Regions from separate parts of the Streptomyces sp. NPDC087901 genome, predicted to be linked through region 1. Evidence: riboswitches for the same ligand, from Rfam matches in the RefSeq annotation. Region 1 holds a riboswitch; the other holds the start of a gene.
What was found. Region 1 has a riboswitch for cobalamin ahead of ACIOEW_RS25075 (ribonucleoside-diphosphate reductase subunit alpha). Riboswitches for the same ligand answer to the same signal wherever they lie in the genome.

Region 1 (5,334 bases):
ACCTCTCGGCCAAACGCTTTCCCGCGCTGCGGCGTTCGCTGGTGAAGTACACGTCCCTCTACACGGCCCTGGCCGAGGTGTACGACGTACGGCTGGCCGAGGCCGAGGAGACCATCGAGACCTCCCTGGCCACCCCGCGCGAGGCCGGTCTGCTCGGTACGGACGTGGGCCTGCCGATGCTCATGCTGTCCCGGCACTCGCTGGACGGACAGGGCGAGCCGGTCGAATGGGTGCGCTCGGTCTACCGGGGCGACCGCTACAAGTTCGTGGCCCGCCTGAAGCGGCCGCTGGACTGATCCGTCCGCGTCACCGTTCTCCCGCACAGCCCTCGTGGAACCGTTCCCACGGGGGCTGTTCGCTGCCCTGTGAGCCTCCCGCCCGCCAATTGGCCTGGACCAACACCCCGACGTTTGAGGCCATTCCGACCAACTGTGCGATACCGAAGGACCGTTGTCGGACCGCAATGCGGACAGGGGGTGACGGTGGGCGGAACCCTCGCCTAGATTTCCTGCGCATTACACCAGGTGCTCAGCGAGGGGACGGGGTCGCCGCCATGCCGGAAGAACCAGAAGGAAAACCACCCACAGTCACACCCATGAGGGTGGTCATCGCCCTCTGTCTCATCGCGCCGTTCGTGGCGATGCTCTGGGTGAGTTCGTACGCCAAGGTCGATCCGACCTTCATCGGAATCCCGTTCTTCTACTGGTACCAGATGCTCTGGGTGCTGATCTCCACGGCGCTCACGATGCTCGCGTACAAGCTGTGGCAGCGTGACCAGCGCGCCCGCAAGGGGGGTGCGTCAGCATGAAGGACGGCGTGAACGGCGTCGCACTCGGCGTCTTCATCTTCTTCTTCCTGGCCGTCACGGTCGTCGGCTTCATGGCCGCCCGGTGGCGCAAGGCCGAGAACGAGGCCAGCCTCGACGAATGGGGGCTGGGCGGACGGTCGTTCGGCACCTGGGTCACCTGGTTCCTGCTCGGCGGCGACCTCTACACCGCGTACACCTTCGTCGCCGTTCCTGCGGCGATCTACGCGGCGGGCGCGGCCGGCTTCTTCGCGGTGCCCTACACCATCCTGGTGTACCCGCTGATCTTCACCTTCCTGCCGCGTCTGTGGTCGGTGTCGCACAAGCACGGCTACGTCACCACCTCGGACTTCGTCCGCGGCCGCTTCGGCTCCAAGGGGCTCTCGCTGGCGGTCGCCGTCACCGGCATCCTCGCCACGATGCCGTACATCGCGCTCCAACTCGTCGGCATCCAGGCGGTTCTGGATGTGATGGGCGTCGGCGGTGGCGAGAACACCCACTGGTTCATCAAGGACCTTCCGCTGCTGATCGCGTTCGCGGTACTCGCCGCGTACACGTACTCCTCCGGCCTGCGCGCCCCGGCGCTGATCGCGTTCGTCAAGGACGGCCTGATCTACCTGGTCATCGTCGTGGCGATCATCTACATCCCGATCAAGCTCGGCGGCTTCGACGACATCTTCGCCAAGGCGGGCGAGGCGTTCTCGGCGAAGAACGAGGCGGCCGGCAAACCGGTGGCCGGACTCGCGCCCGGAGCGGCGGGCCAGTGGGGTTACGCCACCCTGGCCCTGGGCTCGGCACTGGCGCTCTTCATGTACCCGCACTCGATCACGGCGACGCTCTCCAGCCGCAGCCGTGAGGTGATCCGCCGCAACACGACGATCCTGCCGCTGTACTCGCTGATGCTCGGCCTGCTCGCGCTGCTCGGCTTCATGGCGATCGCCGCCGGAGTCAAGGTGGACAACGGCCAGCTGGCGATCCCGCAGCTGTTCGAGAACATGTTCCCCGACTGGTTCGCGGGAGTCGCGTTCGCCGCCATCGGCATCGGCGCCCTGGTGCCCGCCGCGATCATGTCCATCGCCGCGGCGAACCTGTTCACCCGCAACATCTACAAGGACTTCCTGAAGCCCGACGCGACACCCGCGCAGGAGACCAAGGTCTCCAAGCTGGTGTCGCTGCTGGTGAAGGTCGGCGCGCTCGCCTTCGTCCTCACGATGGACAAGACGGTCGCGATCAACTTCCAGCTGCTCGGCGGAATCTGGATCCTCCAGACGATGCCGGCCCTGGTCGGCGGGCTGTTCACCCGGTGGTTCCACCGCTGGGCGCTCCTCGCGGGCTGGGCGGTCGGCATGATCTACGGAACGGCCGCCGCGTACGGGGTCGCCAGTCCGACCCAGAAGCACTTCGGCGGGTCCTCCAAGGAGATCCCCGGCCTCGGCGAGATCGGCTACATCGGCCTGACGGCCTTCGTGCTGAACGTCGTGGTGGTCGTCGTCCTCACGTTCGTCCTGAACGCCGTGAAGGCGCCCGCCGGGATCGACGAGACCTCCCCGGGCGACTACACCGCGGACTCGGGCGACCCGGGCGTGAAGACGGAGCTCCCGCCGGCCACCGCCGGCGCGCCGGGCGGCCACTGACCGCCACGCACGTGAACGGGCCGCCGCACGCCTCCTGGGAGGGGTGCGGCGGCCCGTTCACGCGGGCCGCGGAAATCGCTTGCGGCCACGGCCCGCCCGTACGGCAGACTTCCGCCCATGGACATAGCTATCCGGCCGGTCGAGCCCGCCGAGCACACGCTCCTCGGCGAGATCACCGCCGAGGCCTATCTCGGCGACGGGCTCCTGGACTACGGCGCCGACGATCCGTATCTGGTACAGCTGCGCGACGTACCCCGCCGGGCCGCCGAGGCCGAGGTGCTGGTGGCCGCCGACGCGCGGGGCCGCGTCCTGGGCGGGGTCACCTACGCCCGGCCGGGCAACCCGTGGGCCGACATCGCGGCCGCGGACGAGGCCGAGTTCCGGATGCTGGCGGTCTCCCGCGAGGCCCGTGGCGCCGGGGCCGGCGAGGCCCTCGTACGGGCCTGTATCGACCGCGCACGGGGCACCGCGGGGGTCACGGGGCTCGTCCTGTCGACGCAGCCGGCCATGCACGGAGCCCATAGGATCTACGGGCGCCTCGGCTTCGTACGGACGCCCGATAGGGACTGGAATCCCATCGCCGACCTCAAGCTGCTGACGTACCGTCTGGACCTCCGGCCCCTGCCGTAAGGGCGCACCAAGATCTCGTACGACACAACATGTGGGGGCTGCCGCATCCGGCAGCCCCCACATGTATGCTCGTGCTCGCTGTCGCCGCAGGGAAATCCGGTGCGAATCCGGAACTGTCCCGCAACGGTGTGTTCGGTGTGCTTTTGTGCACTCCCTAGTCCGAGGTCCTGCCGACAGCGCATCCGGCTCGACCGATCCGGATGCCCAGACGTCCGGGCCTCGTGGATGGGCCGGTGGACGCCGCACGGAGCGCTGCCCTGCCGGGTCCCGCTCCGCCCGGCTGCCCCCGCTCCCCGAAGGCCCCGAGCCGAGCGAGGGAGAGCACCGCGTGACCATCGCGCCAGCCGATCCGGTTTCAGCGGCCGAGTCCGAAGCAGCCGAGGCCGAAACGGTCCGGTCCGGCGGACCCGCGAAGGACGGGCCGGGAACCGCACTGCTGCGGACCCTGACCGACCTCACCGCCGATCTGCCCGACACCGACCCCGGACGCGTCGCCGCCGCCGCACTGCGCGGCCGCAACGCCCGGTCGGACGAGGCGGAGCTGCGCTCGCTGGCCACCGAGGCCGCCGCGGGCCTGATCTCCGAGGACCCCGCCTACTCCCGGCTCGCCGCCCGTCTCCTCACCCGCACCATCGCGGACGAGGCGGCCGGGCAGGGCGCGACGTCGTTCTCCGCATCGGTCGCCGTCGGGCACCGTGAGGGCCTGATCGCGGACCGCACGGCCGAGTTCGTGACGCTCCACGCGGCCGCCCTGGACGCGCTGGTCGGTCAGTCGCTCACTGCCGGCGCCGACGACCGCTTCGGCTACTTCGGCCTGCGCACCCTGCACAGCCGCTATCTGCTGCGCCACCCGCTCACCCGGCAGGTCATCGAGACGCCGCAGCACTTCATGCTGCGCGTCGCCTCCGGGCTCGCCGAGGACACCTCCGAGCGCGCCCTGGACGAGGTCGCCGCGCTGTACGGCCTGATGAGCCGGCTGGACTACCTGCCCTCCTCCCCCACCCTCTTCAACTCCGGTACCCGGCACCCGCAGATGTCCTCCTGCTATCTGCTGGACTCGCCGCTGGACGAGCTGGACTCGATCTACGACCGCTACCACCAGGTGGCGCGCCTCTCCAAGCACGCGGGCGGCATCGGCCTCTCGTACTCCCGCATCCGTGCCCGCGGTTCGCTGATCCGTGGCACCAACGGGCACTCCAACGGCATCGTCCCGTTCCTGAAGACGCTCGACGCCTCCGTCGCCGCGGTCAACCAGGGTGGCCGGCGCAAGGGTGCCGCCGCCGTCTACCTGGAGACGTGGCACGCGGACATCGAGGAGTTCCTGGAGCTGCGCGACAACACGGGCGAGGACCAGCGGCGTACGCACAACCTCAACCTGGCGCACTGGATCCCCGACGAGTTCATGCGCCGGGTGGACACGGACGGCACCTGGTCGCTGTTCTCCCCGGCCGACGTGCCCGAGCTGGTCGACCTGTGGGGCGACGAGTTCGACGCCGCCTACCGCGCGGCCGAGGCCAAGGGCCTGGCCCGCAAGACCATGCCGGCCCGTGAGCTCTACGGCCGCATGATGCGGACCCTCGCCCAGACCGGCCAGGGCTGGATGACGTTCAAGGACGCCTCCAACCGGACCGCGAACCAGACCGCCGAGCCGGGCCGGGTCGTGCACTCCTCGAACCTGTGCACCGAGATCCTCGAAGTCACAGACGACGGCGAGACGGCCGTCTGCAACCTCGGCTCGGTCAACCTCGGCGCGTTCGTCGCCGACGGCACGATCGACTGGGAGCGCCTGGACGCCACCGTGCGTACGGCCGTGACCTTCCTCGACCGGGTCGTGGACATCAACTTCTACCCGACCGAGCAGGCCGGCCGGTCCAACGCCCGCTGGCGTCCGGTGGGTCTGGGCGCGATGGGCCTCCAGGACGTCTTCTTCCAGCTGCGGCTGCCGTTCGACTCCCCCGAGGCCCGCGCCCTGTCGACGAAGATCTCCGAGCGGATCATGCTCGCGGCGTACGAGGCGTCCTGCGACCTCGCCGAGCGCTCGGGCCCGCTGCCCGCCTGGTCCGAGACGCGTGCCGCCCGCGGTGTGCTGCACCCGGACCACTACGACACCGAGCTGAACTGGCCGGAGCGCTGGGACGCCCTGCGCGCCCGGGTCGCGAGGACCGGTATGCGCAACTCGCTGCTCCTGGCCATCGCGCCGACGGCGACGATCGCCTCGATCGCGGGCGTGTACGAGTGCATCGAGCCGCAGGTCTCCAACCTCTT
Region 2 (5,334 bases), on a different contig from region 1:
TGCTCCGCGCCCGGTGCCATGCGGTCGAGCGTGCGCTTCCCGTAGTGCATCAGCGGCTTGTCGAGGGCGGGGGCGGGGGTGGTGACGGCGCTGTCCATGAGTCCTCCACAACGAGGGTCCAGAAAATCGTTACTGGAAGTATCGTTATTGGGGCATGGGGAGGCAAGGCGCGTGGGGCATGAATATTCGGAGCCGGAGCCGGAGCCGGAGAAGCCGAGGCCGGACGCCGTCAGGCGCCCGCGCCGACCGCCTGGGAGACGAGGGTGACCAGCGATTCCACGAAGTGCGCGTCGGGCAGTTCCAGCTCGCCGATCAGCCGGAAGACCAGGGGTGCGGCCACCAGGGTGGCGGCGGCCCGGACGTCGGTGTCGGGGGCGACGTCCCCGCGGGCGATCCCCCTTTCGAGGATGCGCCTCGTCTCGCTCGTGATCCGCTCGGTGTACTCCGCGTACTGACTCCGCACCGCTCCCGCATCGGCCGAGGCCCCGATGAGGCCCGCGAGCAGCCGGTCCGAACCAGGTAGCCGGTACGCCTCCAGGCGTGCGGTCAGCACGAAGCGGAGCTCGGCGCGGAAGTCGCCCAGATCGGGCACCGAAAGGACGCCGATGCGTGTTTCCGCCGCGGCGATGATCAGATCCTGCTTAGTGGGCCACCGCCGGTAGATGGCCGGCTTGCTCACCCCGGCGCGGGCCGCGACGACGTCCATCGTGACCGCCCCGATCCCCTGCTCGGTGACCAGTCCGACGACCGCGTCGAGGACGGCCCCGGTGACCCGTTCCTCGCGCGGCCGCCCCGGTCCTCGTACGGCCCCGCCAGCCTGCGTTTCCCTCATGTGCAGAGCCTACGGTCCCGGCGGGCCCGGCCGGTGCGGTGCCCGCAACCCGCCGCCACCTCGCCTCATTGCCTCGGCAGGACGGGGTGTCGTCGTCGGCATACGATGGACAGTCGGCGCCGAAAGGGGTGCAAAATGGACGAATATCCCCTGATCGAGAACCACGGTCTGATCGGTGATCTGCAGACCGCGGCTCTCGTGACCACTGACGCGACGATCGACTGGTTCTGCTGTCCGCGCTTCGATTCCCCCAGTGTCTTCGGTGCTCTGCTCGACCGCGGCAAGGGCGGTCACTTCACTGTCCGGCCGGTCGCCGACGCCTACACGAGCAAGCAGCTCTACCATCCCGACACGGCCGTCCTGGTGACGCGCTTCATGACGGAGGCGGGCACCGGTGAGGTGGTCGACTTCATGCCGGTGACCGGGACGGCGGCGACGGCCAGGCACCGTCTGGTCCGCATGCTGCGCTGCGTCCGGGGCACCGTGACGTTCGAGGGGGAGATCGCTCCGCGCTTCGACTACGGCCGTAAACCGCACGAGCTGCACATCACGGAGCGCGGGGCCCTGTTCACCTCACAGGACATGAACCTCGCGGTCCATGCCGTCCGCGAGCCGCAGGACGAGCGGCTGCTGAACATCCTCTCGGGCGACAACGACCTGCGCTTCACCCTGACCCTGCAAGCGGGCCAGCAGCGCGGCCTGGTCCTGGAGTCGTCCCCCGACGGGCCGCCGCACGAGGTGTCCGTGGCGGAGTTCGAGCAACTCTTCGACGAGACCGTCCAGTTCTGGCGCTCCTGGCTCGGCCAGTCCACCTATGCGGGGCGGTGGCGGGAAGCGGTGGAACGTTCGGCCGTGACACTGAAGCTCATGACGTACGCGCCCACCGGCGCCCTGGTGGCCGCTCCCACGGCGGGACTGCCCGAGCAGCTGGGCGGAGAGCGCAACTGGGACTACCGGTTCACCTGGATCCGTGATGCGTCGTTCTCCGTGTACGCATTGCTGGGCCTGGGTTTCCGGGAGGAGGCAAGGGCGTTCATCAGCTGGCTGCACGACCGCGTGAAGGAAGAGGCCGGCCACGAAGGCGGCACCGGGCCACTGAACATCATGTACCGCGTCGACGGCTCCTCCGACCTCGTCGAGGAGACCTTGGGTCACTGGGAGGGCTATGGGGGCTCCGCCCCGGTCCGTATCGGCAACGGAGCGGCGAGCCAGCTGCAGCTGGACATCTACGGTGAGGCTCTCGACAGCATCTACTTCGCGCACCAGCACGGAATGCACCTGGACACGCGCGGCTGGACCGCACTGCACACCCTTCTCGACTGGCTGGTCGATCACTGGGACCAGCCCGGTGAAGGGCTGTGGGAGACCCGTGGCGGCAGGAAGGACTTCACCTACGGCCGCGTGATGTCCTGGGTCGCTTTCGACCGCGCCGTCCGCATCGCCTACGACGACGGCCGCCCCGCGGCCCGCGGCCGCTGGGTGGACGCGCGTGACACGATCTACCAGCAGGTGCTCAACCGGGGCTGGGACCCGAAGAAGCAGGCCTTCGTCCAGCACTACGGCAACGACGTGCTCGACTCGTCCCTGCTGCGCATGCCGACGGTCGGCTTCATCACTCCGGACGATCCGATGTGGAAGACCACGCTGGACGCGATGGAACACGAGCTGGTGAGCGACAGCCTTGTCTACCGCTACAACCCCGAGGCCTCACCCGACGGCCTGCGCGGCTCGGAGGGAACCTTCTCCCTGTGCACGTTCATGTACGTCGACGCCCTGGCCCGGGCCGGACGCACCGACCAGGCCCGGCTGGTCCTGGAGAAGATGCTCACCTACGCCAACCATCTGGGCCTGTACTCGGAGGAGATCGCCCTCACGGGGCGTCAACTGGGCAACTTCCCGCAGGCGTTCACGCACCTGGCCCTGATCGACGCCGCCATCACCCTGGATGCGAGGCTCAATGCGGCGCGCGGGGACGGAGGAGCGGGGTAGGACTCCCGCGGGGCGGGTGCCGCCTGGCGCGCGGTGCCTGCCGCTCCCGGACGCGGACGTCAGATCCTCGCCTACGGTACGAGCGGCCGGCCGCAGCGCAGGTTCCACCGCCCCGACCTGCCGCTGAGCTCCGTCACCGTCAGGGGGGCCACGTCCAGCCGCCAGAACGCCTGCGGCGGGAGGGCCAGTGCATGGACGACCGCGGCCCGGACCACGCCGGGCTCGGCCACTCCCAGGACCCGGCCGAGGCCGTCCTTGTGCGCGCCGGGCTCGGGCATCTCCCGCACCCGGCCGGCAGTACCTTCGTGCAGGGAGTCGAGCCATGTGCCCACTCGGGCGCAGAGCTCCAGCAGCGACTCGCCCCCGTGCGGAGCAGCCGACGGATCCGCCAGCCAGGCCGCCACCCCATCCGGCTCGCCCGCACTCACCTCCGACAGTCGTGCACCGGCCCAGCGGCCCATCTCCCAGTCCCGCAAGGCGTGTTCGGCGGCCGACCGCAGGCCGAGCGCCTCCGCGGTTCCGGTGCAGCGCCGGGACGGCCCCCGCAGCCACCGGTCCGCGGCCGGCACCGAGGCGGCGGCGGCTCGTGCCTGCGCGAGTCCGGCGTCGTCGAGGGGTGCGTCACCGGCGAACCGGGCCTCGCGCAGTGCGGCGTTCATCCCCGGTGAGATCAACATCACCCGTACCGTCATTCCCGCTCTCAACTCCCTGAACTGGGGCCACGTGGCCAAGCACACCATGGCATCCGGGGACTTCAGGCAGACCCACGGGCACCATGGCGGCGGTCACGCCCAGGCGGTATGGTCGCGACGACACGACGAGGGTGTGACGGAAGTCCGGTGAGAATCCGGCACGGTCGCGCCACTGTGAACCCGTACCTGTACGGGAAGTCAGACCCAGCACCTTCGTCTCAGGTACCACGATCGGGACGCGTGTTCCCTCAGGAGGTTCTGCCATGGCACAGACTGCTGCCCCCGCCACAGTCGCACCCGCCATCACCCCCATCTCGCTCAAGGCCATTGCTCCTTGGGCGGTCTTCCTCGGCATCGTCATGCTGATCCTGCTGTACTTCGTCGGGGCCGAGCAGGGCGCCACCGCGCTCATCTCGGGCGAAGGCGTGCACGAGTGGGTCCACGACGGCCGTCACCTCCTCGGTTTCCCCTGCCACTGATCCATCCGGCTGATCCAGGGGAATCCCTCATGAACTCCATATCTGTCAGAGCTCTGCTGGTCCGCGGCATGCTGGCCGGCCTCGTCGCGGGTGCGTTCGCGCTCGCGGTGGCGTACTTCCTCGGCGAGTCACGCGTTGACGCGGCCATCGCCCTCGAAGAGGCGCACAGCCACAGTCACGACCACGGCGGCGGCGAGGAACTCGTCAGCCGGGGCATGCAGGCCACCGGCGGCCTCGCCACCGGTGTGCTCGTGTTCGGTATCGCCGTCGGCGGCATCGCCGCGCTCGTCTTCTGTTACGCCCTCGGCCGGCTGGGACGGTTCGGCCCCCGGGCGACGGCTGCGCTGATCGCGGGAGCTGCCCTGCTGACCGTGTACATCGTGCCGTTCCTGAAGTACCCGGCGAACCCGCCGGCCGTCGGCAACCCCGACACCATCGGCCGGCGCACCGCGTTGTTCTTCCTGATGGTCGCGCTCAGCATCCTGTTGGCCGTGGCCGCCGTCATCCTCGGCAGGCGGCTCGCTCCGCGTCTGGGCAACTGGAACGCCACCATCGCGGCGGCAGCCGGCTATGTGCTGGTGATCGGGCTCGCCTACGCCTTCCTGCCCTCGTTCAACGAGGTCGGAAAGGACTTCCCGGCCTCCCTCCTCTGGGAGTTCAGGCTGGCCACACTCGCGGTACAGGTCACGCTCTGGACCACCTTCGGGCTGGTCTTCGGCTACCTCACCGAACGGCTGCTGGTGCCGGGGCCTCGCGCGGTCACGGCCGAGGACGGCAAGGCGAACCGCCCGGCCCCCGTCGCAGGCTGAGTCCGGGGGCGGCCACCGGGCCGCACTCCGGGGCCCGAGCGGCGTGACGTGTGCGGCAGGACGTGTACAGCGCGTCGACGGCACGCGCGGAGCCCGCCGGGAGATCCCGGCGGGCTCCGCCGCGTACCGAGGAGTCTCACTCCGGCCCGGCGGGTTCGTCCCAGTCGATGAGGTAGTGCTTCAGCGACGCGTCCTCCTTCACGAGGCGCATGCCCACTGCGGTCATGACGCGCTGGGAGGCGATGTTGTCGAGATCGGTGTCCCCGTGCACGCATGCGACGCCCCGGTCGCGGGTGAACCGCAGCAGTACGCGAAGCGCCTCGGAGGCGTACCCCATGCCGCGCGCCGATTCCACGAGTCCGTACCCGATGGTGACGTGCCTCTTCTCGTCGGGCGCCCCGTGAAAGCCGACTCCGCCGATGACCAGCCCGTCTTCGCGGCGCTGTATCCCGTAATTCGCGAACGGACTGGGGTCGCCGGTGGCCGCGCAGGTCTCGAGGAAGCGTGTGGCCGCCGCCATCTCCCCGGGCCAG

Region 2: it holds a riboswitch for cobalamin, as region 1 does, so the genes downstream of both, ACIOEW_RS26590 (CbtB-domain containing protein) here and ACIOEW_RS25075 (ribonucleoside-diphosphate reductase subunit alpha) in region 1, are expected to answer to the same signal.

Annotation. Positions count from the first base shown of each region.
Region 1 covers NZ_JBIUUC010000008.1:272,084-277,417, forward strand. Annotated here, with positions in the region: gene ACIOEW_RS25055 (GntR family transcriptional regulator) at 1-296, shown strand, start outside; gene ACIOEW_RS25060 (DUF3311 domain-containing protein) at 554-808, shown strand; gene mctP (monocarboxylate uptake permease MctP) at 805-2,439, shown strand; gene ACIOEW_RS25070 (GNAT family N-acetyltransferase) at 2,557-3,069, shown strand; cobalamin riboswitch at 3,122-3,259, shown strand; gene ACIOEW_RS25075 (ribonucleoside-diphosphate reductase subunit alpha) at 3,398-5,334, shown strand, end outside.
Region 2 covers NZ_JBIUUC010000009.1:216,359-221,692, reverse strand. Annotated here, with positions in the region: gene ACIOEW_RS26610 (TauD/TfdA dioxygenase family protein) at 1-98, opposite strand, end outside; gene ACIOEW_RS26605 (TetR/AcrR family transcriptional regulator) at 230-832, opposite strand; gene ACIOEW_RS26600 (glycoside hydrolase family 15 protein) at 938-2,821, shown strand; gene ACIOEW_RS26595 (histidine phosphatase family protein) at 2,893-3,513, opposite strand; adenosylcobalamin (AdoCbl) riboswitch at 3,638-3,731, shown strand; gene ACIOEW_RS26590 (CbtB-domain containing protein) at 3,777-3,992, shown strand; gene ACIOEW_RS26585 (CbtA family protein) at 4,022-4,801, shown strand; gene ACIOEW_RS26580 (GNAT family N-acetyltransferase) at 4,938-5,334, opposite strand, start outside.